DNA from 4 places in the Streptomyces showdoensis genome. Region 3 is predicted to be linked to each of the others. Evidence: riboswitches for the same ligand, from Rfam matches in the RefSeq annotation. Region 3 holds a riboswitch; each other region holds the start of a gene.

The links. Region 3 has a riboswitch for cyclic di-AMP ahead of ABD981_RS19120 (M23 family metallopeptidase). Riboswitches for the same ligand answer to the same signal wherever they lie in the genome.
Region 1: linked by a shared signal. The riboswitch ahead of ABD981_RS36120 (M23 family metallopeptidase) and the one ahead of ABD981_RS19120 (M23 family metallopeptidase) in region 3 are both predicted to bind cyclic di-AMP.
Region 2: linked by a shared signal. The riboswitch ahead of ABD981_RS02375 (LysM peptidoglycan-binding domain-containing protein) and the one ahead of ABD981_RS19120 (M23 family metallopeptidase) in region 3 are both predicted to bind cyclic di-AMP.
Region 4: linked by a shared signal. The riboswitch ahead of ABD981_RS08595 (M23 family metallopeptidase) and the one ahead of ABD981_RS19120 (M23 family metallopeptidase) in region 3 are both predicted to bind cyclic di-AMP.

What each region holds. Positions count from the first base shown of each region.
Region 1 covers NZ_BAAAXG010000028.1:309,224-316,883, reverse strand. The annotation lists gene ABD981_RS36140 (TetR/AcrR family transcriptional regulator C-terminal domain-containing protein) at 1-451, shown strand, start outside; gene ABD981_RS36135 (DNA gyrase/topoisomerase IV subunit A) at 689-3,148, opposite strand; gene ABD981_RS36130 (M16 family metallopeptidase) at 3,380-4,723, shown strand; gene ABD981_RS36125 (M16 family metallopeptidase) at 4,750-6,117, shown strand; cyclic di-AMP (ydaO/yuaA leader) riboswitch at 6,321-6,487, shown strand; gene ABD981_RS36120 (M23 family metallopeptidase) at 6,500-7,270, shown strand; gene ABD981_RS36115 (GntR family transcriptional regulator) at 7,440-7,660, shown strand, end outside.
Region 2 covers NZ_BAAAXG010000004.1:77,464-85,123, reverse strand. The annotation lists gene ABD981_RS02400 (GntR family transcriptional regulator) at 1-50, shown strand, start outside; gene ABD981_RS02395 (amidohydrolase family protein) at 229-1,593, shown strand; gene ABD981_RS02390 (oxidoreductase) at 1,602-2,516, opposite strand; partial or broken gene ABD981_RS02385 (TetR/AcrR family transcriptional regulator) at 2,623-3,190, opposite strand; gene ABD981_RS02380 (DUF1304 domain-containing protein) at 3,187-3,549, opposite strand; gene ABD981_RS02375 (LysM peptidoglycan-binding domain-containing protein) at 3,639-4,580, opposite strand; cyclic di-AMP (ydaO/yuaA leader) riboswitch at 4,585-4,741, opposite strand; partial or broken gene ABD981_RS02370 (SpoIIE family protein phosphatase) at 5,127-7,215, shown strand; gene ABD981_RS02365 (SpoIIE family protein phosphatase) at 7,212-7,660, shown strand, end outside.
Region 3 covers NZ_BAAAXG010000026.1:1,394,395-1,402,054, forward strand. The annotation lists partial or broken gene ABD981_RS19095 (NsdA family TPR-like regulatory protein) at 1-503, shown strand, start outside; gene lhgO (L-2-hydroxyglutarate oxidase) at 577-1,779, shown strand; gene trmB (tRNA (guanosine(46)-N7)-methyltransferase TrmB) at 1,908-2,627, shown strand; gene ABD981_RS19110 (PrsW family intramembrane metalloprotease) at 2,791-4,086, shown strand; gene ABD981_RS19115 (aldo/keto reductase) at 4,106-5,053, opposite strand; gene ABD981_RS19120 (M23 family metallopeptidase) at 5,115-6,191, opposite strand; cyclic di-AMP (ydaO/yuaA leader) riboswitch at 6,203-6,349, opposite strand; partial or broken gene ABD981_RS19125 (PP2C family protein-serine/threonine phosphatase) at 6,529-7,660, opposite strand, start outside.
Region 4 covers NZ_BAAAXG010000012.1:403,370-411,029, forward strand. The annotation lists gene ABD981_RS08575 (aspartate aminotransferase family protein) at 1-287, shown strand, start outside; gene ABD981_RS08580 (helix-turn-helix domain-containing protein) at 375-1,028, shown strand; gene ABD981_RS08585 (DUF6126 family protein) at 1,062-1,223, shown strand; gene ABD981_RS08590 (tyrosine-protein phosphatase) at 1,306-2,103, opposite strand; cyclic di-AMP (ydaO/yuaA leader) riboswitch at 2,477-2,631, shown strand; gene ABD981_RS08595 (M23 family metallopeptidase) at 2,636-3,610, shown strand; gene ABD981_RS08600 (SGNH/GDSL hydrolase family protein) at 3,772-4,566, shown strand; gene ABD981_RS08605 (STM4011 family radical SAM protein) at 4,553-5,419, opposite strand; gene ABD981_RS08610 (STM4012 family radical SAM protein) at 5,431-6,810, opposite strand; gene ABD981_RS08615 (STM4013/SEN3800 family hydrolase) at 6,807-7,634, opposite strand; gene ABD981_RS08620 (STM4014 family protein) at 7,652-7,660, opposite strand, start outside.

The sequences.
Region 1 (7,660 bases), on a different contig from region 3:
CCGCCCGCCCGGCGACCTCGACTGGCAGGAACGGATCCTCGCGGTCAACCGGGGCCTGCGCGCCGGACTGCTGCGCTACCGCGACGGCGCCAAGGTCTACAGCGGGGCCCGCTTCACCGGGACGGACTTCGCCGCGGACATGGAACTCCAGCTGGGCGCGCTCGTCGACGCGGGCTTCTCGCTGCACCAGGCGGTGCGGGCCAGCACCACCGCGTACATGTACACCCTCGGCTTCGTCACCGAGGAGCAGGGCACCGAGTCGGCGCCGGGGGAGCCCCGCGAGGGCTTCGACGTGGAGCGGCGCGCGGAGTGGCTCGCGGACTACCCGCTCGCGGCGGCGGCCGGGGCGGAGATCTTCGCCGACCACGACAACGGCTTCGAGGAGGGGCTGCGCCTGATCGTCGCCGGGATCGAGGCCGTCTACGCCCCCACCGCGGCCCGCCCGGCATAGCGAAAGCCCCCGCCCCGCGCGAAGACGCGGAACAGGGGGCTTCCGTACGGAGCGAGGCCGGGGGCCCAGCAGGGCGGCCGGGGCCGGGACTCGGGCCGGCGACCAGCCCGGGACTCGGGCCGGCGACCGGGGCCGGCACTCAGGCCGGCTACCGGGCCCGGAGCCCAGTCCGGTTCAGCCCGGAGCCGGGTCCCGGACCGGCCGGCCGACAGGACGACCGGCCGGCCGATCGGCCGGCTAGCCGATCGGGCCCGCCACGACCTCCACCGGCTTCGCCAGCGGGGTGCCCGAGCCGTCGCGGCGCGGGTCCGGGTCCGGGAGCTCGGACGGGGTGCCGTTCTTCTGGGCGGCGTGGGCCGGGACGGCGCCCGCCCAGGCCAGGACGAGGACGTCCTCGCCCTTCAGGAAGCGCTGGCAGCGCACACCGCCCGTCGCGCGGCCCTTGCGCGGGTACTGGTCGAACGGGGTCAGCTTCGCCGACGTGCCGGCCGAGGCGTCCAGCGTGCCCGTGGAGCCGGCGACCGTGAACACCACCGCGTCCACGGCCGGGTCCACGGCGGTGAAGGAGATGACCTCGGCGCCCGCCGTCAGCTTGATGCCGGCCATACCGCCCGCGGGACGTCCCTGCGGCCGCACCTGAGAGGCCGGATAGCGCAGCAGCTGGGCGTCGGAGGTGATGAAGACCAGGTCCTCCTCGCCGGTCCTCAGCTCCGTCGCGCCGACGATCCGGTCGCCGTCCTTGAGGCCGATGACCTCCAGCTCGTCCTTGTTGGCCGGGTAGTCCGGCACGACGCGCTTGACCACGCCCTGCAGCGTGCCGATCGCGAGGCCGGGCGAGGTCTCGGCGAGCGTGGTCAGGCAGACCACCGTCTCGTCCGCCTCCAGCGAGAGGAACTCGGCCAGCGGCGCCCCGCCCGACAGGTTCGGCGCGGCCGCCGTGTCGGGGAGCTGCGGGAGGTCGATCACCGCGAGCCGCAGCAGCCGTCCGGCCGAGGTCACCGCACCGACGTCGCCGCGCTGGGTGGCCGCCACCGAGGAGACGATCGCGTCGTGCTTGACGCGCTTGGCCTCCGGGTCGGCGGGCGCGACCTCGGCCGTCGCCGTACGGGCGAGCAGGCCCGTGGAGGACAGCAGCACCCGGCACGGGTCGTCGGCGACCTCCAGGGCCACGGCCGTGACGGGGGCGCCCGCCGACTCCAGCAGGACCGTGCGCCGGTCGGTGGCGAACTTCTTCGCGACCGCCGCCAGTTCCGCCGAGACCAGCTTGCGCAGCTCGCTGTCGGACTCCAGGATCCCGGTCAGCTCGTCGATCTCGCCGGTGAGCCGGTCGCGCTCGGTCTCCAGCTCCAGCCGGTCGAACTTGGTGAGCCGGCGCAGCGGGGTGTCCAGGATGTACTGCGTCTGGACCTCGCTCAGGGAGAAGCGCTCCATCAGGCGCTCCTTCGCCTGCGCCGAGTTCTCGCTCTCCCGGATCAGCCGGATGACCTCGTCGATGTCGAGCAGCGCGACGAGCAGGCCCTCGACCAGGTGCAGCCGGTCGCGCTTCTTGCCGCGGCGGAACTCGGAGCGGCGCCGGACCACCTCGAAGCGGTGGTCGAGGTAGACCTCCAGGAGCTCCTTGAGGCCGAGGGTGAGCGGCTGGCCGTCGACCAGGGCCACGTTGTTGATGCCGAAGGACTCCTCCATCGGCGTCAGCTTGTAGAGCTGCTCCAGGACCGCCTCCGGCACGAAGCCGTTCTTGATCTCGATCACCAGGCGCAGGCCGTGGTTGCGGTCGGTGAGGTCCTTGACGTCGGCGATGCCCTGGAGCTTCTTGGAGCCGACCAGGTCCTTGATCTTGGAGATCACCTTCTCCGGGCCGACGCTGAAGGGGAGTTCGGTGACGACGATGCCCTTGCGGCGGGCCGTCACGGTCTCCACGGACGTCGTCGCGCGGATCTTGAAGGTGCCGCGGCCCGTCTCGTACGCGTCCTTGACGCCGGACAGGCCGACGATCCGGCCGCCGGTCGGCAGGTCGGGACCCGGCACGAAGCGCATCAGCGCCTCCAGGTCCGCGTTCGGGTAGCGGATCAGGTGGCGGGCGGCCGCGATGACCTCGCCCAGGTTGTGCGGCGGCATGTTGGTGGCCATGCCGACCGCGATGCCGGAGGCGCCGTTGACCAGGAGGTTCGGATACGCGGCGGGGAGCGCGACGGGCTCCTGCTCCTGGCCGTCGTAGTTCGGCGCGAAGTCGACGGTGTCCTCGTCGATGGACTCCGTCATCATGAGCGCGGCCGGAGCCATCCGCGACTCCGTGTACCGCATGGCGGCCGGCGGGTCGTCGTTGCCGAGGGAGCCGAAGTTGCCGTGGCCGTCGACCAGCGGCAGGCGCATGGAGAAGGGCTGCGCCATGCGCACCATCGCGTCGTAGATCGACGCGTCGCCGTGCGGGTGCAGCTTGCCCATGACCTCGCCGACGACGCGGGCGCACTTCACGAACCCGCGCTCGGGCCGCAGACCCATCTCGCTCATCTGGTAGACGATCCGGCGCTGCACGGGCTTCATCCCGTCGCGGGCGTCGGGCAGCGCGCGCGAGTAGATCACCGAGTACGCGTACTCGAGGAAGGAGCCCTGCATCTCGTCGACGACGTCGATGTCGAGGATTCTCTCCTCGAACGCGTCGTCCGGCGGCGGTGTCTTCGTGCTGCGGCGGGCCATCGCGGCTGCGGCTCCTTCACCAACAAGGTTGATCTGACGCGGACCATTGTGGACCGTCCCGCTGACAACCGGGACCGCGACCCGGGCCTGAGGCCGTGCGCGGTCACGCGCGCGCCCCGTGGCTACCCGGAAGAGGGACGTTGTGGAGGGACGGGAACTTCGCCAGGTGTCGGCGCGCTTGCATACAGTGGCAGGACTTTCCACATCGCGATCGAAGGGACGTACATGCCCATGGGTCACACGGCCACGGCCGAGGCCGGCTCCGGCGGCCTGACAGCGACCGAGCACCGGCTGGCCAACGGCCTGCGCGTGGTGCTCTCGGAGGACCACCTGACCCCGGTCGCCGCGGTCTGCCTCTGGTACGACGTCGGCTCGCGCCACGAGGTCGCGGGCCGCACCGGTCTCGCCCACCTCTTCGAGCACCTGATGTTCCAGGGCTCGAAGCAGGTCCACGGCAACGGCCACTTCGAGCTCGTGCAGGGCGCCGGCGGCTCGCTCAACGGCACCACGAGCTTCGAGCGCACCAACTACTTCGAGACCATGCCGGCGCACCAGCTGGAGCTCGCGCTCTGGCTGGAGGCCGACCGGATGGGCTCGCTGCTCGCCGCCCTGGACGACGAGTCCATGGAGAACCAGCGCGACGTCGTCAAGAACGAGCGCCGCCAGCGGTACGACAACGTGCCGTACGGCACCGCGTTCGAGCGCCTCACCGCCCTCGCGTACCCCGAGGGCCACCCGTACCACCACACGCCGATCGGCTCCATGGCCGACCTGGACGCCGCCACCCTCGAGGACGCGCGGAACTTCTTCCGTACGTACTACGCGCCGAACAACGCGGTGCTGTCGGTCGTCGGCGACATCGACCCCGAGCAGACGCTCGCCTGGGTCGAGAAGTACTTCGGCTCGATCCCGGGCCACGACGGGAAGCCCGAGCCGCGCTCCGGCGACCTGCCCGAGGTCATCGGCGGGCAGCTGCGCGAGGTCATCGAGGAGGAGGTCCCGGCCCGCGCGCTGATGGCCGCCTACCGGCTGCCGCACGACGGCACCCGCGCGTGTGACGCGGCCGACCTGGCCCTGACGATCCTCGGCGGCGGCGAGTCCTCCCGTCTCCACAACCGTCTGGTCCGCCGCGACCGCACGGCCGTCGCCGCGGGCTTCGGGCTGCTGCGGCTGGCCGGCGCGCCCTCCCTGGGCTGGCTGGACGTGAAGACCTCCGGCGGTGTCGAGGTGCCGCGGATCGAGTCGGCCGTCGACGACGAGCTGGCCCGTTTCGCCGCCGAGGGCCCGACGCCCGAGGAGATGGAGCGCGCGCAGGCACAGTTGGAGCGCGAGTGGCTGGACCGGCTCGGCACGGTCGCCGGCCGCGCCGACGAACTGTGCCGGTACGCGGTGCTGTTCGGCGACCCCCAGCTGGCCCTGACCGCCGTGCACCGGGTCCTCGACATCAGCGCCGAGGAGGTGCAGGAGGTCGCCAAGGCCAAGCTGCGCCCGGACAACCGCGCGGTGCTGGTCTACGAACCGGTGGGCGCCGACGGCGACAGCGAGAGCGACGAGGAAGAGGGAGCGGACCAGTGACCGACGCTGCCGCGTCTTTGACGAGCATGACCTTCCACCCGCAGCCCCAGCCGGGCGAGGCCAAGCCCTGGGCCTTCCCGGCCCCGGAGCGCGGCGCGCTGGACAACGGGCTGACGGTGCTGCGCTGCCACCGCCCCGGCCAGCAGGTGGTGGCCGTCGAGATCTCCCTCGACGCCCCGCTGGACGCCGAGCCGGAGGGCCTGGACGGCGTGGCCACGATCATGGCCCGCGCCCTGTCCGAGGGCACCGACCAGCACACCGCCGAGGAGTTCGCCGCGGAGCTGGAGCGCTGCGGCGCCACCCTCGACGCGGCCGCCGACCACCCGGGCGTGCGGGTCTCCCTGGAGGTCCCGGTCTCCCGGCTGCCCAAGGCGCTCGGCCTGCTCTCCGAGGCGCTGATCGCCCCGGCGTTCGAGGAGTCCGAGATCGAGCGGCTGGTGAACAACCGGCTCGACGAGATCCCGCACGAGACGGCCAATCCGGCCCGTCGCGCGGCCAAGCAGCTCTCCAAGGAGCTGTTCCCGGCCGACGCGCGCGTCTCCCGGCCGCGCCAGGGCACGGAGGAGACCGTCGCCGCGATCGACGCCGCCGCCGTCCGCGCCTTCTTCGACGCGCACGTCCGGCCCGCCACGGCCACCGCCGTGGTCGTCGGCGACCTCACCGACGTCGACCTCGACAAGGTGCTCGCCGAGACGCTCGGCGCCTGGACGGGCACCCCGGCCGCCCTGCGGCCCATGCCGCCCGTCACGGCCGACGACACCGGCCGCGTCGTCATCGTGGACCGCCCCGGAGCCGTCCAGACCCAGCTGCTCATCGGCCGTGTCGGCGCCGACCGCCACGACCGCGTCTGGGCGGCCCAGGTGCTCGGCACGTACTGCCTCGGCGGCACCCTCACCTCCCGCCTGGACCGCGTCCTGCGCGAGGAGAAGGGCTACACGTACGGCGTGCGCGCCTTCGGCCAGGTGCTGCGCTCCGACGGCGAGGGCAACGGGGCGTCGCTGCTCGCCATCAGCGGCTCGGTCGACACCCCCAACACGGGTCCGGCACTTGACGACCTGTGGAAGGTGCTGCGCACCCTCGCCGCCGACGGCCTGACGGACGCCGAGCGCGACGTGGCCGTGCAGAACCTGGTGGGGGTCGCGCCGCTCAAGTACGAGACGGCCGCCTCCGTCGCGGGCACGCTCGCCGACCAGGTCGAGCAGCACCTCGCGGACGACTACCAGGCGCAGTTGTACGCGCGGCTCGCCGAGACCGGCACGGTGGAGGCGACCGCGGCCGTGGTCAACGCCTTCCCGGTGGACCGGCTCGTCACCGTGCTCGTCGGTGACGCGGCGCAGATCGAGGAGCCGGTGCGGGCCCTCGGCATCGGCGAAGTGACCGTCGTGACCGGCTGATTGAGCCGCTGTCACGCGGGTACGGGGACCCCGACGACCTGGTTCGTCGGGGTCATTCCTTTTTGTCCGTATTGGCAGTGAGTGTGATCTTCTGCCCTGTGGCATGTCTTACAAAAGCGCGTGTCTGTTTGGCGATTGACAGAAGATCGGCCTAGCTTCGATCCGTCTGTCCGGCCGTTGTACGACGCCGCATCCGCGGCAACGGACAGTCATCGCCGAGTCCCCGTAAGGCGCGAGCCTGGGGAGCCGGGGACCCATCGCAGTCCCTGGGGTGAATCGGACGCCTTCGCTCGGCGAGCGGAGGGGCCCGTAGGAGACCTTCCTGCTCCGAACCCGTCAGCTAACCCGGTAGGCGAGAGGGAAGGAAAGGATCAGCCACTACATGGCGTTCACCCGTGCCACCGGGAAGCATCGTGGTCCGAGCCGCATGGCGCGCCGCTCCGTGGGCATCGCCGGTGTGGCGACCCTCGCGACGACCGGCGTCATCGGCACCCTGGCCTCCCCGGCGCTCGCCGCCGACACGGAGCCCGCTTCCCCGGAGGACACCGGCCTCACCCAGGTGATCACGGCCGAGTCGCTCTCCGACCGCGTCGACGCCCAGGCCGACGCCCAGGAGAAGGAGGCCGTCGAGGCCGCCGCCCGGGTCAAGGCCGCCGCCGAGGCGAAGCGCAAGGCCGAGGCCCGCGCCAAGGAGATCCGTGCCGCCCAGGAGCGCGCCGCCCGCGAGGCCGAGCGCAAGCGCCTGAACTCCTTCCAGCTCCCCGTCGCCGGCTCCTACGTGAGCACCGGCTACAAGACCGGTGGCTCGCTCTGGTCCTCCGGCAGCCACTCCGGCATCGACTTCCACGCCTCCTACGGCAGCACGGTCGTCTCCGTCGGCTCCGGCACCGTCATCGAGGCCGGCTGGGGCGGCGCGTACGGCAACAACATCGTCATCCGGATGAACGACGGCACGTACACCCAGTACGGCCACCTCTCCTCGATCGGTGTCCACGTCGGCCAGAAGGTCACCCCGGGCGATCAGATCGGCGTCTCCGGCTCCTCCGGCAACTCGACCGGCCCGCACCTCCACTTCGAGGCCCGCACGAGCGCCGAGTACGGATCGGACATCAACCCGATCTCCTACCTCCGCGCCCGCGGAGTCCACGTCTGACGTGTGAATTCTGTGAAGAAGCCCCGGCTCGAACGAGCCGGGGCTTCTTTTTTGTGTCCGTATTACCGGGCGGCATCGGAAATTCCGGCGTCCTGCAATAGAGTCGCAAGAGTCGCCGGACAGGCGCCACTCGATGGGGTTTCGCGCGGATCAAATGCGGAGGTCGGACATGCGTGTTCCCGCGCACTCGGTATGCACGGCGATCCGGGACGACATCGTCTCCGGCGTCTTCGGGAGGGGCGCCCGGCTGACGGAGGAACAGCTCGCCCGCCGCTACGGGGTCTCCCGGGTTCCGGTCCGCGAGGCCCTGCGCACCCTGGAGTCCGAGGGCTTCGTGGTCACCCGCCGGCACGCCGGCGCCCATGTCGCCGAGCCCACCGAGCAGGAGGC
Region 2 (7,660 bases), on a different contig from region 3:
TGCGGGACAGCAGGGCCGTCGCCCTGCGCTCCCTCTTCGGCGACGCCTGAAGAATTTGTATACCAAGAGGCCGGAACGACTCTAGACCCCTCCCCGTCACCTCCGCCCCCGTGAACACACACGGCTCTCATCTGGGATTTCCCCCTCGCGGCAGCTCACCCTTGTTCGCCGCCCGCAGCTTGGTATACAAAAACGGGGAGCCGTTGGCCCTCTCCCCAAGGAGCCCCCATGCAGCCGTCCCCCGCCTCCCCCGCTTCCTCCACGCTCTCCCGCCGCACGATGCTGGCCGGTGCCGCCGCACTCGCGGGCACGACGGCCACCGTGGCCGCCACCGCCCCGCCCGCGACGGCCGTTCCCGGCGCGTCCGCCCCCGCGTCGACCGCGCCCGCTCCCGGTGCCTCGCGGCACCGGGACAAGACGGTGGTCTTCCGCAACGTGCGCCCCTTCGGCGCGGCGAAGCCGACGGATCTCGTGGTCGTCGACGGACGGGTCTCGGCCGGCCCCGCGCCGCGCGGTGCGAAGGTCGTCGACGGCGGGGGCCGGATCGCGCTGCCGTCGCTGGTGGACGCGCACATCCACCCGGACAAGACGACCTGGGGCGGCTCCTGGGTGTCGCGCCGCCCGGCGAGCGGCATCGCCGACTACGTCGCCCAGGACGTGGAGCTGTTCCGCAGCCAGCGTCGGCCGGTGGCCGAGCGCGCGTACGGACTGATGTCGCACGCGGTCGCGCGCGGCACCCGGGCCATGCGGGCCCACGCCGACGTGGCCCCGGCCTACGGCCTCGCCGGGGTGGAGGGCCTCGCCGACGCGCGGGAACGGCTTCGCCATGCGCTCGACGTGCAGATCGTCGCCTTCCCCCAGCACGGCGTCATCAGGACCCCGGGTACCGCGGAGCTCCTCGAGGAGGCCGCCCGCGCCGGAATCGTGGACATGATCGGCGGCATCGACCCGATCGGCTTCGACCAGGCCCTCGACGAGCAGCTCGACCTGGTCTTCGGCATCGCGGACCGGCACGGCATCGGCGTGGACATCCACCTGCACGACCGGGGCGAGAAGGGGCTCAGGGCCATGCGCGGCATCATCGACCGCACCCGCGCCCTGTCCCTCGCGGGCAAGGTCACCGTCAGCCACGTCTTCTGCCTGCCCGCCCTGTCGGACCGCGAGCTCGGCGCCGTCGCCGCCGACCTGGGCGCCCAGGACATCGCGCTCACCACCGTGGCGCCCTCCGACTCGCTGGTGCTGCCGATCGCCCGGCTGCGCGAGCACGGCGTACGGGTCGGGCTCGGCTCCGACGGGGTGCGCGACTCCTGGAGCCCGTTCGGCAACGCGGACATGATGCACCGCGCGCACCTGCTGGGCTGGGTGACGGACATCCGCCTCGACGAGGAGCTGTCGGACTGCTACGGCGTGGCCGCGAACGGCGGTGCGGACGTCATGGGCCTGCCCCACGCGGACCTCCGGCCCGGCGCACCGGCCGACTTCGTGCTGGTGCGGGGCGAGTGCCTGCCCCAGATCGTGGTGGACATGCCGCGCCGGGACCTGGTCGTGCACGGCGGGGTCGTGGTGGCCCGGGACGGCGAGTTCCTCGCCTGAGGACCGGACTAGTAACGGACTCCGGTGAGCTCCTCGGACGCGGTCCAGAGGCGCTCGCCGGAGGCGTCGTCCAGCGTCCATCCGGCCCGCCAGGAGCGGGTGGGCGCGCCGCGCCAGCCCAGCTTCGGCCCGATGAAGGCGTCGGGCCGCACGCCGGGCGCGGTGGCGGCGTACAGGGTGGGGAGGGCGCCGGTGGCGGCGGGCTGGGCGATGATCCGGTTGCCCAGCTCCATCATCCGTGCGGCGGCGCGGCGGCCCTCCTGGCGGGGGCCTGCCGTCTGCAGGTTGGTGGCGGCGTAGCCGGGGTGGGCGGCGGCCGCGACGAGCCCGGACCCGGCGGCGGCCAGGCGGCGCGCGAGTTCGTGGACGAAGAGGAGGTTGGCCGTCTTGGAGCGGCCGTACGCGATCCACCGACGGTAGCCGCGCTCGGCGTTGAGGTCGGTGTGGTCGAGGTCGGACAGGGCGTGGAAGCCGCTGGAGAGGCTGACGACCCGGGCGCCCGGGGTGGGCAGCAGCAGGGGCATGAGGAGCCCGGTGAGCGCGAAGTGGCCGAGGTGGTTCACCCCGAACTGGGTTTCGAAGCCGTCGGCGGTGCGGCCGTGGGGCAGGGCCATCACGCCGGCGTTGTTGACGAGCAGGTCGAGGCCCTCGTGCCGCTCGGACAGGGCGGTGGCGAAGTCCCGTACGGAGGAGAGGTCCCCCAGGTCGAGCGGCGCGAACGCGGCTTCGGCGTGCGGCACTTCGCCGCGCAGCCGGGCGAGGGCCGTCTCGCCGCGGGTGCGGTCGCGGCAGGCGAGGACGACGTGCGCCCCGGCACGTGCGAGTTCGCGGGCGGTGACGTATCCGATGCCGCTGTTGGCCCCGGTGACCACCGCGACGCGTCCCCGCTGGGAGGGGATGTCCTGCACGTTCCAGCCCGCCATCTTCGGGCGCTCCTTCCGGCCGTGGCGCCTCAGGGCACCGCCGCTACCGCGGGTGACGCATCTTAGGGGCACCGGGAGGGGCCCCACCCTTCGCCCCCGGCACCCCTCAGTCCAGAGGGGCCCGGTGCAGGGTGATCAGCAGTCCCCAGACCCGCTGCGCGATCTCGGCCGGGGGCGGCCCCGATGAGGCCGTGCAGCCAGTCGGCGAGTACGCCGGCGAAGGTCGCGGCCACCGCCGAGGCGATCAGGTCGGGTTCCGGTGCCCCGGCCAGGGCGCGCTCGGCCCGGCTCCGGGCGCGGAGCTCCTGGTGGAGCACGAGGCCGAGCGGACCGCTGCCGCCCGGGCGCAGCAGCTCCCGGTAGAGCCCGGCGTGCGCGGTGATCCGGTCGAAGAACTCGCGCAGCGCGGGGGGCGGGGAGGCCGGGTCGGGCGTGCCGCGCCAGGCGTGCAGGGCGTCGACGGCGTCGCGGACGATGTCGGCGCACGCGTCGGTCGCGAGCGCCTCCAGGTCGGCGTAATGGAGGTAGAACGTGGCACGGCCGACCCCCGCCCGCCGCACCAGCGCCGCGACGCTCACCTGCGCGAGCGGGCTGTCCGCGCACTCCTCGAGGAGCGCTCGGCGCAGCTTGGCCCTGGTCCGCTCGGCCCGCGGATCCGGCGGTGCGGTGCTCATCCGGCCAGCAGGACGGCACCGAGCGCGAGGGCCCCGGGGAGCGCCTGCGCCACCAGGATGCGGCGGTTGGCGGTGAAGCCGCCGTACAGCCCGGCGACCAGCACGCAGACCAGGAAGAAGACCTGGACCCGGAAGCCGGTCGGGTCCCCCGCGATCAGGCCCCAGACGAGGCCGGCCGCCAGGAAGCCGTTGTAGAGGCCCTGGTTCGCGGCGAGCGGGGCGGTGGCCCGGGCCATCGCGGGGTCGAAGCCGGAGAGTTTGCGTCCCGGCCCCTTCTCCCAGAGGAACATCTCCAGAACCATGATGTACGCGTGCAGCGCCGCCACCAGGCCGACCAGCACGTTCGCGACCGCATCCATGGCGCACCCCTTCCTCGAACTTTATGGACAGGTGTCCAGGTTACATGGACACCTGTCCATAAGGGAGCAGGGGGCGCGGCGCTCGGCCGTCAGTAGGCGCCGTTGACGTTGTCGATGGAGCCGTAGCGGGCGGCCGCGTAGTTGCAGGCGGCCGTGATGTTGGCGACCGGGTCGAACAGGTCGAAGGCCGTGCCGGGGACGTGGTAGGCCTGGAAGGTGGGCTCGATCACCTGGAGCAGGCCCTTGGAGGGGGTGCCGGCGAGGGCGTTGGAGTCCCAGTCGTTGACGGCCAGCGGGTTGCCCGAGGACTCGCGCATGACGTTGCGGTGGATGCCCTCGTACGTGCCCGGAATGCCGTTCCTGGCCATGATCGCGAGCGACTCGCGGATCCAGCCGTCCAGGTCGTTCGTGTACGAGACGGCCGAGGCCGCCGAAGACGCCGAGGAGACCGCGGGCGCCTGGGCCGCGGCCTGGACCACGGCCGGCTGGGCGGCCGGGCGGGACGCGACCGCCGGGAGCGCGGACCCGCCGCCCGCACCCGATCCGCTCACGGCGGCCGGACGCTCGCCGGCCTTGCCGGCCTTGGCGCCCTTGGCGCCCTTCGCGTCGATGGAGAGGTGCAGGCCGGGGCGGATGAGACCGGGGTCCGCGCCCACGGCGGCGCGGTTGTCTCGGTAGATCTTCTTCCAGCCGCCGCTCACGTGGTGCTTCTGGGCGATCTTCGACAGCGAGTCTCCGGCGACCACCGCATAGCGCACGACGCCGTTCGCCTTCACGGCCTGCGACGCCGCCGCCTTTTCGATCGCGACCGAATGCGCGGCCTGTACGGCCTGTACGGCGCGCACCGTCGGCGCGGCCTGTACGGCCTGTACGGCGCGCACCGTCGGCGCGGCCTGCGGGGCCTCGGCGGCGGCGCCCGTCGCGCCGGCGAGCGGCAGGGCGAGTGCGGCGCTGCCGGTGATGCCGACGACGGCCAGCCCGCGAGCGAGCGGAGTGTTCCCGGGGCGGCGGTGCTTACCGTTTCCACGCATGGCGATGTCCTCTCCTTCGCCTGCGAGGTGAGCTGTCGGGTTCGGGCAGGAGCTGCCCGGCCGCGCGGTGCGCGACTACACCCCGAGCCGCCCCGGAGACCGGGGCGGCGGCGAACCTGTGGGTCCCCCGCTCCTGCCGTGCGTATGGGTGAGTGCGGTGCCCGGGCGGCGGCAGGATTCGGCGTTCCGTCCGGATGACGGGTGACCGTAGGCGAATCCGAAGAGCCAGAACAAGGGCCTGATTCGCAAAAGCAAGCAGATCTTTTACGCGCCGGAAAGGGATCGAATACGGCGCCGTGATCCATCTCGTCAACTGTTCCGCCGGGGCACGCACATGACGCCGCGACAGCATCCCCGGGATAGGGGGTGCCGTGACTCAGATCACCGGCGAACACTTAATCCGACATGTCCGGATCTGATTTATTTGCGGTTTCCGTCATCGCCGTTTTCGCGCCCTTCATGCGCTGCCCGACCTTCACGACTGGCGGTCCGCTTCCGTGGCGGGATGATGGAGGGGCTGTGGGGTGGAGGAGGGACACGGTCTGGATGAGCGCGGCGGCCTTCCCCGCCGGCCCGGACCCGGCGGCCGGCGATCTCGCCCTGGAGCCGGGCGGGCTCCTCGACGTGCTCGGGGTGGCCGCCGTCATCCTCGACGACCAGGGCCGGATCGTCCTGTGGAGCCCGCAGGCGGAGGTGCTCTTCGGCTACCCCGCGGCCGAGGTCCTCGGGCGGCAGGCCGTGGCACTGCTGGTGGAGGAGCGGCACAGGGAGCAGGTGAACGCGCTGGTCGGCCGCGTGGTGGCGGGCGACGGGCCGGGAGCCGGGGTCTTCCCCGTACGGCACAAGGACGGCCGCACGATCCTGGTGGAGTTCCGCAACACGCGGCTCCAGGACGAGCGGGGGCGGCCCTACGCCCTGGGCCTCGCCTCGGACCGGGCCGCGGTCCGGCGGGTGGAGCGGAACCTGACCCTGTCCTCGCTCCTGGTCGGCCACTCGCCGCTCGGCCTGGCCGTGCTCGACCACGATCTCCGCTTCGTCCTGGTCAACCCGGCGCTGGAGCGGATCGACGGCCTGCCCGCCGCCGACCACCTGGGGCGCACGGTCCGGGAGGCCGTGGCGACGCCGGACGCGGAAGCGCTGGAGACGGCTCTCGGGGAGGTGCTGGAGACGGGCGAGCCCGTCCTCTCCCGGAGCGTACGGGGCGTGGCCGGCCCGGACGGCGAGGAGCGGGTGTGGTCGGTCTCCCTCTACCGGCTGGAGACGCCCGAGCGGCGGATCATGGGGGGTCGCCGCCGCGGTCACGGACATCACCGAGCAGCACAACGCGGCCCGGACGGCCGCCCGGGCCAGACGCCGCCTCGCGGTGATCGCGGCCGCCTCGGAGCGGGTGGGCACCACGCTCGACCTGGACCTCACCGCCCACGAGCTGGCGGACCTGGTGGTCCCGGAGTTCGCCGACATCGCGGCCGTCGACGTCCTGGAGGACATCCTGACGCAGCCGGGTCCCACCCGGACCTCGGGTCCGGCCGTGTTCCGCGCGCTCGCGGTGAAGGCCGCGTACCCCACCCCGGCGCAGGAGGCCGCCGACCCGGTCGGCGAGCCGGCCCGGTACGGCGCCGAGCGCCTGGTCACCCTCTGTGCCCGGACCGGGCGCCCGGTCCTCGTGCGGCAGGTCACCGACGGCGACCTGCCCCGGATCGCCAGCGGGGAGGCCACCGCCGCGCTGCTGCGGCGGGCGGGCATCCACTCGTACCTCGCCGTGCCCCTGCGGGCCCGCGGGGTCGTCCTGGGGGTGCTGGACCTGAAGCGGGCCCGCAACCCGGTGCCGTTCGACGAGGACGACGTCCTGCTGGCCGGGGAGCTGGCCGCCCGCGCGGCGGTCGCCATCGACAACGCCCGCTGGTACCGCCACCAGAGCCAGGCCGCCCTCGCCCTCCAGCGCCATCTGCTGCCGCACGGACCGCCACGGCTCAACGGCCTCGACGTCGCCTACCGCTATCAGCCCGCGTCCGAGTCGGTCGAGGTCGGCGGCGACTGGTTCGACGCGATCCCGCTCCCCGACGGGAAGACCGCGCTGGTCGTGGGTGACGTCATGGGCAGCGGCATCAACGCGGCCGCGACCATGGGGCAGTTCCGCACCGCCGCCCGCACCCTCGCCGCGCTCGGACTCGCGCCCTCCGTGGTCCTGGAACACCTGGACCGCACCGCCGCCGACCTGGACGACGCGATGGCCACCTGTGTGTGCGCCGTGTACGACCCGTACAGCGGCAGCTGCCGCGTCGCGAACGCCGGCCACCCGCCGCCCGTGCACGTCGCCGCCGGCCGGACGCCCCGGCTGCTCGAACTCTCCGAGGGCGCGCCGCTGGGCGTCGGCGGCGTGCCCTTCGAGACGCAGGAGATCCCGTTCGGGGCGGGCGACGACCTGGTCCTGTACACCGACGGCCTGGTCGAGACCCGGGACCAGGACATCGACGTACGGCTCGCCGCCCTCACCGACCTGCTGGACCGTCCCCCGCAGCCCCTGGAGCAGACCTGCGACCTGCTGCTCGGCGCGCTGCGGGGGGCCGACGACCACGACGACGTCGCGCTGCTGATCGCCCGGGCCCGGGCGACGCGCGGGGAGGGGGCACCGTGAGCGACGCGCTCCTGCCCGACGACGGCCTGCCGCCCTTCACCGAGGACGGTGCCGCCGCGCTGATCGACAGCCGGGGCCGGATCGACGGCTGGACCCCGGAGGCCGGGGCCCTGCTCGGCCGGTCCGCCGCCGCGGTGGTCGGCACGTCGGCGCGCTCGCTGCTCGCGGAACCCGCGGCCTGGCCCGGGCTCGTCGCGGCGTACGCGCGGGGCGCCCGGCGCGGGGACGCGGTGCTGCGCACCGGCCAGGGCGCGGAACTGCCCGTGGTCTTCCAGGCGTTCGACCTCGCGGGCGACCGCGAGCCCGCGGGGTGCCTGGTGCTGGCCACCCCGGCGGCGCGGGCCGTCCGGCGGCACCAGGACCGGGCGTTCGTCCGGGAGCTGTTCCTGCAGGACCGGGTGGGGCTCGCCGTGTTCGACGCGGGGCTGCGGCTGCTGCGGACCAA
Region 3 (7,660 bases):
CCGCCCGCACCATGTCCTTCTTCCGGCTCGTCGAGGCCCGGGCGCACGCCAAGGCGAACGACGGGGCGGCGGCCGCGGCCGCGCTGAAGGCCGCCGAGGGCTGGCTGGAGCGCTCCCGGGAGGGCGACGCCGACCCGACGTGGCTGGGCTTCTACTCGTACGACCGCTTCTGCGCGGACGCGGCCGAGTGCTACCGGGACCTGAAGCTGCCCCGCCAGGTGCGGCGCTTCACCGAGCAGGCCCTGTCCCGCCCGACCGAGGAGTACGTGCGCTCGCACGGGCTGCGGCTCGTGGTGTCGGCGGTGGCCGAGCTGGAGTCGGGCAACCTGGACGCGGCCTGCGCGGCCGGCACGCGCGCGGTGGAGGTCGCCGGGCGGATCTCCTCGGCCCGCACCACCGAGTACGTGCGGGACCTGCTGACCCGGCTCGAACCGTACGGGGACGAGCCCCGGGTCATGGAGCTCCGGGAGCGGGCCCGCCCGCTCCTCGTGGCCCCGGCGTGACGCGCGTCCCAGACATGATCGGTTTAGCGGGATTGTCAGTGGGCCAGTGCACTATCAGGGGTGGGAGGTGGCGCTGGTGTCTGTCCGCTATGACTACGACTGTGACGTGCTGGTGATCGGCGGCGGGATCGTCGGTCTGTCGACGGCGTACGCGATCACGCGCGCCGCGCCGGGGACCCGGGTCACCGTCCTGGAGAAGGAGCACGCCCCGGCCCGCCACCAGACCGGGCGCAACAGCGGCGTGATCCACAGCGGCATCTACTACCGGCCGGGCTCCCTCAAGGCCAGGTTCGCCGTCGAGGGCGCGGCCGAGATGGTCAAGTTCTGCGCGGAGTACGGCATCCCCCACGAGGTCACCGGCAAGCTGATCGTCGCCACCGACCGCGAGGAGCTGCCCCGGCTGCACGCCCTGGTGCAGCGCGGCCGGGAGAACGGGATCCCGGTCCGCGAGCTCGGCCCGGCGCAGATCAGCGAGTACGAGCCGCGGGTGCGGGGCGTGGCCGCGATCCACGTCGGCACCACCGGCATCGTCGACTACGGGGCGGTGGCGGCGAAGCTGGCCGAGGAGTCCGGGGCGCGCATCCTGTACGGGTCGGCGGTCACGGCCGTCGACCGGCGCCCCTGGGGCGTGGCCGTGCGCTCGGCCGCCGGACGGGTGGTCCGCGGGCGGGTCCTGGTGAACTGCGCGGGGCTGCACTGCGACCAGGTGGCGCGGCTCGCAGGCGACGACCCGGAGATGCGGATCGTCCCCTTCCGCGGGGAGTACTACGAGCTGGCCGACCCCTCCCTGGTGCGCGGCCTGGTCTATCCGGTGCCGGACCCGGCCTTCCCCTTCCTCGGGGTCCATCTGACCCGAGGCATCGACGGCGGCGTCCACGTCGGGCCGAACGCGGTCCCGGCCCTCGCCCGCGAGGGCTACGGCTGGTCGGTGGTCCGCCCGCGCGAGCTGGCCGGCACCCTCGCCTGGCCGGGCAGCTGGGCCATCGCCAAGGCGCACTGGCGGTACGGGGCGGGCGAACTGCACCGCTCCCTGTCCAAGCGCGCCTTCACCGAGGCGGTCCGGCGGATGCTGCCGATCGTCGAGGAGCGCGACCTGCGGCGGGCCACTCCGGGCGTACGGGCGCAGGCGGTGCTGAAGGACGGCACCCTGGTGGACGACTTCCTGATCCGCGAGTCGGTCCGGACGGTCCACGTGCTGAACGCCCCGTCGCCGGCGGCGACGGCCTCCCTGCCGATCGGGCGCGAGGTGGCGGGCCGGGCGCTGGCGCTCCTGTAGCCGGCACCGCGCGGGCGCGTGCGCCGTAGAATCGGGGCATTGTGTCTGAGCAGCCAGAGAACCACCCGCACACCGCCCCCGCCGACCGCAGCGGGGCCGCCCAGCCCGTCGCGCGGCGCGGCAGCCGGATGTTCGCGCCGGGCGAGGGCCCCTCGCCCGACCCGGCGGGCGCGCACTTCGAGCGGCGGATCCGCAGCTTCCAGCCCCGCCGCAGCCGCGTCACCGCGGGCCAGGCCGAGGCCATGCTGAAGCGGTGGCCCGACTGGGGGCTCGACATCGACGGCAAGCGCCGGCTCGACCTGACCGAGATGTTCGGCGAGCTGCCGGTCGTCCTGGAGATCGGCTTCGGCATGGGCGAGGCCACCGCGCAGATGGCCGCCGCCGACCCCGGCACCGGCATCCTCGCGGTCGACGTCCACACCCCCGGCCAGGGCAACCTGCTCGGCCTCGCCGACCGCAACGGCCTGGAGAACGTCCGGGTGGCCAACGGCGACGCGATCATCCTGCTGCGCGAGATGCTGGCGCCCGAGTCCCTCGACGGCTGCCGGGTCTACTTCCCGGACCCCTGGCCCAAGAAGCGGCACCACAAGCGGCGCCTCATCCAGCCCGAGTTCCTCACCCTGCTCGCGCCCCGCCTCAAGCCCGGCGGCGTGCTGCACTGCGCCACGGACTGGGAGCCGTACGCGGAGCAGATGCTGGAGGTGCTCAGCGCGCACCCCGACTTCGAGAACACCCAGGCCGACGGCGGCTACGCGCCCCGGCCCGGCCACCGGCCGCTGACCCGGTTCGAGGGGCAGGGCCTCGACAAGGGGCACGTCGTCCACGACCTGCTGTTCCGCCGGCGCTGACCCCGGCGGGGGCGGGTTTTCCACAGGCTGGGGGAACTCCCTCGCCGCTGTCGGTGACGCTCGTTAGGGTCGTTCCGTGTCGTCGAACCCGATCACCGGATCTGCCACCGAGCCCGCCGCCGAGCCCGCCCCCGCCACGGCGTTCGTCCCCGCGCCCGCCCCCGTGCCCGCGCTGGAGACCGACCAGCCGGACTTCACCGCGGTCCCGGAGCGGGCCAAGTGGCGGTACAAGCCGCGCCGCGCCTTCTGGCGCAGCAAGCTGCTGCGGGCCGTCACCCTGATCGCCCTGCTCGCGCTGTGCGCCCTGGCGATCCTGGCGCTGGTGCGGGAGGAGACCGGCACCGCGGGCTTCCTCGTCGGGCTCGGCCTCGCCGTTCTGCCCGTGCCGCTGCTCATGGCCGCGTTCCGCTGGCTCGACCGGGTCGAGCCGGCCCCGTGGAAGAACCTGCTGTTCGCCCTCGCCTGGGGCGCGTTCGCCTCCACGCTGGTGGCGATCCTGGCCAACTCCTTCGCCGTGGAGTGGATCAGCAGCGTCACCGCGGACCAGGGTTCGGCCGACACCCTCGGCGCGACCGCGGTCGCGCCGGTCGTGGAGGAGACCGCCAAGGGCGCCGCCGTGCTGCTGCTCTTCCTCTTCCGCCGCCGGGACTTCACGGGCCCGGTCGACGGCCTGGTCTACGCCGGGTTCACCGCCACCGGCTTCGCGTTCACCGAGAACATCCTCTATCTGGGCAACGCCTTCGGCGAGGACCAGGAGATCGGCGCCACCGGGATCGGCTCCATGACCGTCGGGACCTTCCTGGTCCGGATCATCATGTCGCCGTTCGCCCACCCGCTGTTCACCTCGCTCACCGGACTCGGCTTCGGCTTCGCCGCCCTGCTGCCGGCCACCGCCCGGCTCCGCCGCACCCGGCTGGTCCTGCTCCCGCTCGCCGGCCTGCTGCTCGCCATGGGCATGCACGCCCTGTGGAACGGCTCGGCGAGCTTCCACCCGCTGGCGTTCCTCGCGGTGTACGGGATGTTCATGGTCCCGGTCTTCGCCCTGCTCACCTGGCTCGCGATATGGAGCCGGCAGAAGGAGCTGCGCACGATATCCGGCGAGCTCCCGGCCTACGCGTCGGCCGGATGGCTCGCGCGCGACGAACCGCTCGCGCTCTCCTCGATGCGGGCCCGGGCGCTGGCCCGCGGCTTCGCCGCCCGGACGTACGGGAAGCCGGGGGCGCAGGCCGTCGGCGAGTACGAGACCTTCGCGACCACCCTGGCCTTCCTGCGCCACCGGGCCGGACTCGGCCAGGCGGCCCCGGACTTCGCGGCCCGCGAGCAGGAGCTGCTGCACCACCTGTGGCAGCGCCGCCAGGTCGCCTCCCCCGCGCTGACCTACGCGGCCCGGGCCACCGGCCGGGTCTGGGCGCCGCCGCAGTACCTGGACTACGGCGGCTACAACCCGTACCGCAGCTGAGGGGTCCTCCAGGAGCCGGTCAGACGGCAGAGGCCTCGTCCAGCGCGGCCAGTTCCGCCGCGGTCAGCTCCAGGTCGGCGAGCGCGACGAGGGCCGGGAGCTGCTCGACCGTGCGGGCCGAGGCGATCGGGGCGACGACGGTCGGGCGGGAGGCCAGCCAGGCGAGGGCCACGGTGGCGGCCTCGGCGTCGTGGGCCTCGGCGATCGCGTCGAGCGCGGCGAGCACCTTCTGCCCCCGCTCGGTCTCCAGGTGTCCGGCCGCGCTGCCGGCGCGGACGCTGGCGACGGTGGTGCCCGGGCGGTACTTGCCGGTGAGGAAGCCGGAGGCGAGCGCGAAGTACGGCACCGCGGCGAGACCGGCCTGCTCCGCGGTCTCCAGGAGGGGGCCCTCGTAGGTCTCGCGGGAGACCAGGTTGTAGTGCGGCTGCAGGGCCACGTAGCGGGCGAGCCCCTCGGCCTCGGCGAAGTCGAGCGAGGCGCGCAGCCGCTCCGGGGAGATGTTGGAGGCGGCGACGGCCCGGACCTTGCCGTCCTTCACCAGCTGGTCGAGCGCGGTGACGATCTCCTCGACGGGCACGGACTCGTCGTCGAAGTGCGTGTAGTAGAGGTCGATGTAATCGGTGCCGAGGCGGCGCAGCGACTCCTCGGCGGCGGCCTTGATGGTGGTCGCGCTCAGCCCCTTGAAGCGGGGGTGGGCGCCGACCTTGGTCGCGACGAGGACGTCGGAGCGGTTGCCGCGGGAGGCGAGCCAGCGCCCGATGACGGTCTCGGACTCGCCGCCCTCGTTGCCCTCCACCCACGAGGAGTAGGTGTCGGCGGTGTCGACGAAGTTGCCGCCCGCGGCGGTGTAGGCGTCGAGCACGGCGAAGGACTGCGCCTCGTCGGCGCTCCAGCCGAAGACGTTGCCGCCGAGGGCGAGCGGGAAGACGTGCAGGTCGGAAGAGCCCAGCTTGCGGAGAGAGGTCATGGAGTGGTCAACCCCCCGCGCGGCCGGGCCTATTCCGCTTCCCCCGCGGGACGGCCGGCCGTCAGACGCCGAGCCCCTTCGACCGCAGCCAGCCCGCCGGGTCGACGCCGTCGCCGGACGGGGTGTGGACCTCCAGGTGGAGGTGGGGACCGGTGACGTTGCCGGTGGCGCCGACCCGGCCGATGGTCTCGCCGGTACCGACGGACTGGCCCGCGCCGACCGTCATCGAGGACAGGTGGCAGTACCAGATCTCGGTGCCGTCCTCGAGCTCCAGGACGATCCGGTAGCCGTACGAGCCGGACCAGCCGGCCGACTTCACGGTGCCGCTGTGCACGGCCTTGACCGGGGTGCCGGTGGGCGCGGCGAAGTCCAGGCCCGTGTGGTAGCCGGAGGACCACATCGAGCCGGCCTGGCCGTAGGTGGAGGTGATCGTGTACGAGGAGGTGGGCAGCGCGTAGCTGGCGGCCAGCTTGGCCAGGCGCTCGGCCTCGGCCTTCGCGGCGGCCTCCGCCTCGGCCTTCTTCTTCGCCTCGGCCGCCGCCTTCTCCGCCGCCTCGGCCTTGGCCGCGGCTTCCGCCGCCGCCTTCTCGGCGGCGGCCTTCTGCGCCGCCTCCTTCTCCGCGGCGTCCGCGGCGGCCTGCTGCTGCTCGGCCTGCTGGAGGATGCGGGCGCGCAGCGCCTCGCCGGCGTCGGCCTGCTGCTTCGTCCCGGCGGGGGCGTCGGCGGAGCTCGCGTCGGCGGGCGTGGTGTAGGTGAGGGCGGTGAGCGGCTGCGGGTTGTTCGTGACCCCGGTGCTCTCGCCAGAGCTCTTCTCGGAGCCGCCGATCAGGTCGCCGATGCCGGGCAGCGCGGAGGCGTCGGGCAGGTCGAGGTCCGGCAGGGCTATCGCGACCGGGGGCTTCTCCTGGGCGGTGGCCAGGCCGCCGGCACCGACGGCGGCGATGACGCCGACCCCGAGGACGGTGGAGGAGCGGGCGAAGTTGGAGCGCTGCTTGACGACCCGGTGCCGGCCGCCGGAGCGGCTCTGGGCCCGCAGCGAGTCCTCGGTGGGGTTCCATTCCTCCCCGCCCGTGCCCGCGGGGCCGTAGGCACCGAAAGAGTCGAAGGGGGCTTCGGGAGCAGGGGTGTCGGACGCCACGGAGGCGCTCTCCTTTCCTTCCTTCTCGCCTACCGGGTTAGCTGACGGGTTCGGAGCAGGAAGGTCTCCTACGGGTGTGCCGCACGGGTGCGACGTGGCCCGATTCACCCCAAGTGGTGGTTCCCCGGTTCCCTTGCGGAATTCGGCGCGCGCGCACGGTGCCGTCTCTTGCGACGGCTGGGACGACCGCGCTGCGTTATCGAACGTTAATAGACACGGGCTCCCGATTCCAAGCCGTCCCCCTTGATCGTTAGCGCAATTGAGAGGGAATGGCCCGAGTTGACCCCCGGTCAGACGGGATCTGCGCCACACCCCCGATCTGACGGTGTATCAATTGTTATCGGAGTGACACCCCCCGACTACGTCCCGTCACCGTCCCCCGGCGGCGCCCCCCCGGCGGCACCACCGGCATCGTCCGCCGCCGCTCCGGCTGCCCCGCCGCCGGACGGCTCACCGCCAGCAGCGCCATGTCGTCCGTCGAGCCCCCGCCCGTGTGCCGGCGCACGTCCGCGACCAACGCGTCCAGCAGCTCCTCGGGACCGGGGAAGAGCCGCCCCGCGAGCCGCTCGGCCGGATCGTAGAAGACCCCCCCGCGCGTCCCGGGCCTCCGAGAGGCCGTCCGTGTAGAACAGCAGCGTCGCGCCCGCCGGATACGGCGTCTCGTCCGCCCGGTCGGGCCACACGGCCAGCTCCCCCATCCCCAGCGGCAGCGCCGCCTCGCTCGGCTGCAGCCGGCCGAGCCCCCCGTCCCCGTACAGCAGCAGCGGCTCGGGATGCCCCCGGTTCACGACCCGCACGACCCCACCGGCACCGCCTTCGCCACTGGAGCCGCCCTCGCCGCCGTCGCCCTCGCCGCCGTCGCCGTCGTCGTCGCGCCGGATCTCCGCGAGGACCGCCGTAGTGAACCCCTCGAAGGCGTCGAGCCCGGCCCGCCGCGTGCCCTCGCGGTCCAGCGCCCGCTCCAGGCGCTCCGCCACGCCCTCCAGCGTCGGCTCCTGCTCGGCCGCCTCGCGGAAGGCGCCGATGACCACCGCCACGGCCTCCACCGCGTCGAGCCCCTTGCCCCGCACGTCGCCGACGACCAGCCGTACCCCGTACGGGGTGTCCTGGACGGCGAACAGGTCGCCGCCGATGAACGCGTCGGCCTGCGCCGCCTCGTACCGCGCCGCGATCTGCAGCCCGCCGATCCGTTCGGCCGGCGTCGGCAGCACGGCCTTCTGCGCCGTCTCCGCGATCACCCGCGCCGAGGCGAGCCGCTCGCCGCTGCGCCGCACCACCCGGTTGATCAGCATCGCCAGCGCCGAGACGGTGAGGACGGTCAGCGTCTCGGTGAGCGAGGAGATGTGGTCGGTCGTGCCGTTGTAGGCGTGCAGACCGACGCTGGCGAGGACCGCGGCGATGCCCGTCAGGAGCGTCGTCAGCGTGGAGAAGAACGGGGCGGCGATCAGCGGCGCCGCCGAGAACAGCGG
Region 4 (7,660 bases), on a different contig from region 3:
CCTCGCTGGGCCTGCGCAGCCGCTGGACGATGCTCCAGGCCGCCCGCAAGGGCCTCTTCGCCCAGATGGTCGTGGTGCCGCTGCTCCAGCGCCACCGGATCCTCACCCAGGTCTCGGGGGACCATCTGGAAGTGATCAAGCTGATCCCGCCGCTGATCATCGACGAGGCGGACGTGGACCGCTTCGTGACCGCCTTCACGGCGGTGATGGACGACGCCCACGGGGGTGGCGGGCTGATGTGGGACTTCGGGAAGACGCTGGTCAAGCAGGCGGTCGCACAGCGCTGACCGCACGGAGACCGGCCCGGACCCGAGGTCTTTTGCCTCTGGGGCAATAAACTTGCCTCAGAGGCACGATCCTGGCGGAATGGACGCATGGACCACGTCCCCGGGGAGACCTCCCCGGCCCCTGCCGCCCACGACGCCACCGGCGCCGACGGCCCCGGCGTCCTGCCGGACGTCGCCCCGCAGCTGCGGGCCCTGCGCCGCCGCCGGGGGCTCACCCTGGAGGCCGCCGCCCAGCGCGCCGGTCTCTCCCCGGCCCACCTGTCCCGGCTGGAGACGGGGAACCGGCAGCCCTCGCTGCCGATGCTGCTCGCCCTGTCCCGTATCTACGGTACGACGGTCTCCGAGCTCCTGGGCGAGATCCCGCCCGAGCGCGACCCGGTCGTCCGGGCCGGACGCTCCGAGCCGGTCGAGGCGGACGGCTGGATCTACCGCCAGGCCGGCGGCGCCGGGCGCGCCCTGCAGTGCCTGCGCGTGCACGTCCCCTACGCCACCCGCGCCGACATCGTGCGGGTCCACCCCGGCGAGGAGTGGATCCACGTCCTGGAGGGCCGGGTCCGGCTCGCCCTCGGCGACGCGGTGCACGTCCTCGATCCCGGGGACAGCGCGCACTTCGACTCGCTCACCCCGCACCGGATCGGCGCCGCCACCCGCTCCGGGGCCGAGCTGCTCTTCGTCCACACCCTGATGCAGAGTCCCGTCGCCGAGCTGTGCCTCGGCGACGGGACCCCGCACCGGCGCTGACCCTTCGAGTCTCTTTACGTGGAAAGGACCGACATGTCTGAGATTCCCGCGAATTCCGTACCGGACACCGGCGAAGAGCGCGGCGGCGGCAAGTTCCCCAAGGGTCTGGTGCTCCGTCTGTTCGCCTACCTGATCGCCGGCCACCTCTTCGCAGGCTTCCTCTACCTGCTCTTCGAGATGGGCGGCAACCGGTAGGGGCCGGCCCGGCGGGCACGGAGCCGCGGGTGGCGGTGACGGGGGCGGGAGGCTCGGGCGAGCCTCCCGCCCCCGCCGCGTCCTACGCCTCGTCGAGCAGCCGCGCGCGCAGCTGGTCCCGGGTCTCCGGGGCGAGCCGCAGGCCCTCGGACAGGTAGGCGTCCACCGAGCCCCAGGTCCCCTCGATGGTGTCGAAGGCGGCCCGCAGGTACTCCACCCGCGCGTCGAACAGCGGGCTGAGCAGCTCCATCACCTCGGGCGACATGGCGTCCGCGGCGTCGGAGCCGCGCGTCACCTTGTAGCGCCGGTGCGGCTCGTTCGACTTCACGTAGTCCGCCTCGATCGCCTCGCGCTCGACGCCGAGGGCGAGCAGCGTGATCGCGATGGACAGGCCGGCGCGGTCCTTGCCGGCGGCGCAGTGCATCAGCGCCGGGAGGCTGTCCTCGGCCATGGCGTGCAGGATGCGGCTGTGCTCGGCCGTCCGCTCCACGATCATCTTCTGGTACGACTCGGACATCCGGGCCGCGGCCTTGCCGTCGCCCAGGATCTCGTGCAGCTGGGCCAGGTCGCCGGTGCGCACCAGCTTCCAGAACTCCTTGCCGTCGGCCGGATCGTTCAGCGGTATGTTCACGTTCGTCACGCCGGGCAGTTCGACGTCCGCCCCCTCGATGCGCACGTCGGCCTCGTTGCGGAAGTCGAAGACGGTGTGCAGGTCGAGGGTGGCCAGAAACGTCGCGTCCTCCGGCGTGGCGTGCGCCAGGTGACCGCTGCGGAAGAGGCGTCCGGCGCGCACGCTCCGGCCGTCCACCGTCGGCAGCCCGCCGAGGTCGCGGAAGTTGCGTACGCCGGTCAGCTCGGGCTCGGTCGTCGCTTGCGTCACGGATGCTCCTGGTCTCGAGATCGGTTCCTGGGGCAATCATCCAGGTGAGGGGCCCCGAACGCATCCCCTCTGGCAGGAATGAGCAATCTGTCCGAATTACGCCCTTAGGGGTAACGCGCCCTGATACCGGGGGAGATGGGATTCGGCGCGTGAGCAGCGTCATAAACGTGACGGACCGTGGCTGATCGTCTTTCCCAAATTCCCTTCCGGAAAGGGAAATCGAGGGACCGTCATCCACGGAGGGTGACCGCAATTCCGGCCGGAAATCGCGCCCGTGCCGCCGTCGCGAAAACAGTGGCTTGTTCGTTCCCGCCCGCCTCGTCTAGCGTCGCGCTCAATCCGGACGGACCGCCTAATCCTGCCGCCGACCGGAATCCGCACACCACCCGGACAAGGCAGGAGCGGGGGACCCAGGTAGTACGCCGATCCCTCGAAGAAGGACGGCTCGGGGTGAAGTCGCGCGACCGCGCGGCCGGACATCTCCAGTCCGAACCCGACAGCTCACCTCGCAGGCGACGGAGAGGAATTCGTCATGCCCGCGAAGGGTAAGCACCGTCGTCCCAAGGCCAATCCGATCACCCGCGGCTTCGTCGCCGCCGGCACCGGTGGCGCCATCGTCGCCCTGCCGCTGATCGGCGCGACCGGCGCGCACGCCGCCGAGCAGGCCGCCCCGATCGCGAAGGCCCCGCAGGCCGTCGCCGCCGCGGCCCCCGCCCAGGCCCCGGCCGCCGCTCCCGCCGCCGCCCCGAAGGCGTACACCGTCGTCCGTGGCGACTACCTGTCGAAGATCGCCGACGAGCACCACCTCGCCGGCGGCTGGCAGAAGCTCTACCGCGACAACCGCCAGGTCGTCGGCGAGGACCCCTCACTGATCCTCCCCGGCATGAAGCTCACCTTCGGCGCCAAGAGCACCGGCAAGCACACCGGCAAGGCCCACCCGCCGAAGGCCGCCGCCCCCGCCCAGAGCAGCGGTGACGACACGCGTGCCTCCCGCGGCGGCGAGCGCTCCGCGGCCCCCGCCACCTCGGCCTCCTCCTCCGCGGCCGCTTCCTCCTCCTCCTCTTCGTCGTCCTCCTCCTCGGCGGGCGAGACCTCCTCCTCCGGCTGGGTCGCCCCGATAGCCGGCGGCGGTGTCTCCACCCCGTACCGCGCCTCCGGCTCGATGTGGTCCTCCGGCTACCACACCGGCGTCGACTTCATCGCCTCCACCGGCACCACCGTCCGCGCGGTCGGCCCGGGCACCGTCTACTCCGCCGGCGACGGCGGCGCGTACGGCAACCAGGTCGTCATCCAGCACGCCGACGGCACCTTCTCGCAGTACGCCCACCTGTCCTCGATCTCCGTCTCCGCCGGTCAGACCGTCACCGGCGGCCAGCAGATCGGCCTCTCCGGCGCGACCGGCAACGTCACCGGCCCGCACCTGCACTTCGAGATCCGCACCGGGCCGGAGTACGGCTCCGACATCGACCCGCTGGCCGCCCTGCGCGGGCACGGCGTCAGCATCTGACCCCGGAGACCCGTGGGTTCACCCCGGAGGCCCGGCACCCGCGTGCCGGGCCTCCGGGGTATTCCGACTTGGGGGAATCTTTATGGGTGGCATATGTCACCCGCCGTCAACCCCTCCTTACGGTCGCGTAGGTCACATCCGTAAAGGAAGGATGTGGTCTCGTGGCAGACGATTCGAGAACATCAGACAAGCACGCATTCGGGTCGTACGCGGCGATCGGTGACAGCTTCACGGAGGGCGTCGGTGACCCCGGGCCCGACGGGACGTACGTCGGATGGGCGGACAGGTTCGCGGTCCTCCTCGCCGACCAGCTGCCGGAGAACGACGCCTTCCGCTACGCCAACCTGGCGGTGCGGGGGCGCCTTCTGGACCAGATCGTCGCGGAGCAGGTCCCCCGGGCGAAGGAACTCGCCCCCGACCTGGTGACCTTCTGCGCCGGCGGCAACGACATCATCCGCCCCGGCACCGACCCCGACGACGTGGCCGAGCGCTTCGAGCGCGCCGTCGCCGACCTGACCTCCGCCGTGGGCACCGTCATGGTGACGACCGGCTTCGACACGCGCGACGTGCCCGTCCTGAAGCACCTGCGCGGCAAGATCGCCACCTACACCGCCCACGTCCGGGCCATCGCGGACCGCTACGACTGCCCGGTGCTCGACCTGTGGTCGCTGAAGTCCGTCCAGGACCGGCGGGCCTGGGACGACGACCGGCTCCACCTGTCCGCCGAGGGGCACACCCGGGTCGCGCTGCGCGCCGCCCAGGTCCTCGGACTGCCGGTGCCGGCCGACCCGGACCAGCCGTGGCCGCCGCAGCCGCCCCGCGGCACGCTGGAGGTCCGCAAGGACGACATCCACTGGGCGAAGGAGTACCTGGTGCCCTGGATCGGGCGCCGGCTGCGCGGCGAGAGCTCCGGGGACCACGTCGAGGCCAAGCGCCCCGACCTCATGCCCCTGTAGGGGCCCCGGGCGGACCGGCCGGGATCCGCTCCAGGACGCCGCCGGCGAACACGTCGTACAGCGGCAGCGTCTCCAGGTGGACGTAGCCGATGTGGCAGTCGCAAACGGCCAGCGGGCAGGACCGGGGGCGCAGCGCGGCCCGGTACGAGCCGTCGTAGAGGTTGCCGAGCTCGGCCCGTACGAAGTGGCAGCGCCGCACCGTCCCGTCGCCGTCCACCGAGACGACCGACTCGCCGGTGCGGCAGGGCAGCCCCGCCGAGCGGTGCGGATGCCTGCTGTACGGGAAGAGGGGGTCGAGGGCCGTCCAGTCCCCGGCCTCCTCGTCGGTGTAGGTGTGGCCCTCGGCCGCGTTCACCCACAGGTAGACGCCCGCCGGGAGCTCGGCGCGCAGCCGCCGGGCGGCGGCCAGGTGGCCCGGGAGGCCGACGATCCCGACGCTGAACCGGATCCCCCGCGCCGCGAGCGCGCGGCACTTGCCGAGGAACCGCTCGTACGGGGTCTGGCCCGGGTGGTAGGTGCACCAGAGCGCCACCGTGTCCGGGTCGGCCTCGTCCAGCCACTCCGTGCGGCAGCTCAGGTTGGTCTGGATCGCCACCCGCTCCACGTGCGGCAGCCGGGAGAGCTCGACCAGCGCCCGCCGGTACCAGGACCGCACCAGGCCCTCGCCCCACGGGGTGAAGAGGATCCGCAGCCGGTCCTCCCGCCGCTCCGCCGCCCAGTGCGCGAAGCGCTCCAGGGCGGCCCGGTCCGCGGTCAGCGCCGCGCGGCTGTCGCGGCGCTTGGCGAAGGGGCAGTACGGGCAGTCGTAGTCGCAGGAGGCCAGCGGGCCCCGGTACAGCAGGGTCAGATCCATCCCGTGCTCCGCTACTTCGCCTCGTACGCGGCCATCGCCGCCCGCACCGCCGGGGAGAACAGCTCGGGGCCGAGCCCGTCCGAGTGCGCCAGGCCCTCCGGGGAGAGCCGCAGCAGCCCGCCGGGCGCGTCCCCGTCCAGCCAGCCCAGCGCCTCGAAGCGGGCCAGTTCGGCCGGGAAGTCCGCGAAGGGCGAGGTGCCGAAGCGGGCCGCGTAGTCGGCCGTCTCCATGCCCTGGGCCTGGAGCAGCGACTGCAGCAGATGGCGGCGGCGCGCCTCGTCCGCGTCGGTCCACCGGCCCACCTCCGCCCGGGAGAAGTCCGCCGTCCCGGTGTAGGCGTCGATGATCGAGCGGATCTCGCGCATCCCGACCGCGTAGTCGAAGGAGTAGTGCAGCCGCGAGGTGTACGAGCGGGCGCCGCAGCCCAGGCCGATCATGCCGTCCGTCTGGCAGGCGTGGTCGTCGGGGCCGAGCGCCGGCGCGTCCGTACGGCGGAACATGCGCATCGACACCTGCGTGTAGCCGCGGGCGAGGAGGTGGTCCCGGCCGTACCGGTAGAGCCGCAGCCGCTGCTCGTCCCACTCCCGGTCGGCGTCCTGCCCGGGGGCCTGCCGGCCGAGACCGGTGAGCGGGCGGACGTACAGCGGGTAGAGGTAGAGCTCCTCGGGCTCCCAGTGGAGCGCGGCGTCGAGCGAGCGGCGCCAGGACTCCTCGGTCTGGCCGTCGATGCCGTAGATCAGGTCGATGTTGAGGACCGGGACGCCGGTGTCCCGGATGCGGCCGAGGGCGGCCTCGACGTCCGCCCGGCGCTGCGGTCGCACGGCGGCCCGGGCCTCCGCCTCGACGAAGCTCTGCACGCCGATGCTCAGCCGGGTCGCGCCCCGCTCGGCGAGGACCGCGAGCCGGTCGGCGGTCGCCGTGGCCGGGGAGGTCTCCACGGACAGCGGCACCGCCCGCAGGTCCGCCCCCATCCGCCGCTCGGCGATGTCGCAGAGCCGCTCCAGTTCGGCGGCGGTCAGGTACGTGGGCGTGCCCCCGCCGAAGGCGGCCGTGGCGAACCGCACCGGAGCCGCGTCCCCCAGCGCCTCGCGCACCGCCGCGGCCTGCCGGTCCAGCGCGTCGAGATAGCGGGTGGTCAGCTCGCCCGGGGCGCCGATCCGGGTGAAGAGGTTGCAGAAGCCGCAGCGGACCTCGCAGAAGGGTATGTGGGCGTAGAGCGACAGCGCGTCCTTCGGCTCGTCCGCCCAGAGCGCGGCGAGCGGGGCCCGCTCGGACAGCGGACGGTAGGCCGTCTTGTGCGGGTAGGCGTAGACGTAGCTGCGGTACGGGCGCGGGGTCCCGGCCGGGCGGGTCGTGCGGGTCGCGCGGGTCGGCGGGGTCGTGCGGGTCATGCGGTCTTCTCCATGCTGTCCGGGCCAGGCAGGATGAAATGTGCATACGGCACATTCCATACGCTCTCATGGCCCAGCCGGTGCCCGGTGAAGCCGTCCTCCCCGTACGCCGTGCCGTGGTCGGAGCAGACGACGGCGAAGCAGTCCCGGCGGCTGCTCATGGCCGCGAACAGGCGTCCGATGTGCCGGTCGACGTACTCCAGGGCGGCGGCGTGGGTGTCCCGGGTGTCGCCCGCCTCGCGGGTCGCGCCCGACCGGTGGAACCAGTTGGGCTGGTGCAGGGCCGAGACGTTGACGAAGAGGAAGAGGCGCCGGTCGCGCGGGAGCGCGGCGACGACCTCCTCGGCGCGCTCCACCTGGGACGCGAAGGAGGTCGGCGAGGCGACCCCGAACGAGGGCTCCCAGTGGCTCTCCTGGAACAGGCCGGGCAGGACCGTGCCGAGCGGCGGCAGCCGGTTGAAGAAGCCGACCCCGCCCACGCACACGGTCCGGTAGCCCTCGTGCGCCAGCGCGGACACCAGGTCGGGCGTGTCCCGGAAGACGTAGGTGCCCTCGGCGGTGGTCTCGCTGCCCGCGAACGAGGCGGCGAAGAGCCGCGGGTGCGGTCCCGGGGACGCCGGGGTGGGCAGGAAACCGGCGAAGATCGCCTGGTGGGAGGCGTAGGTGAAGCTCCCGGGCGCGTGCCGGCGCTCCCAGGCGCCGCCGGGCAGGTGCCGGGCCAGGTTCGGGATGCGGCCCTCGGCGGCGAGCTCGGCGGCCACGTCGTACCGCAGCGTGTCGAGCGTGACGAGGAGCAGATCGTGACTCCCGACGATCCGGTTCATGTCCAGCGCGGGCGGTGTCACGGCGT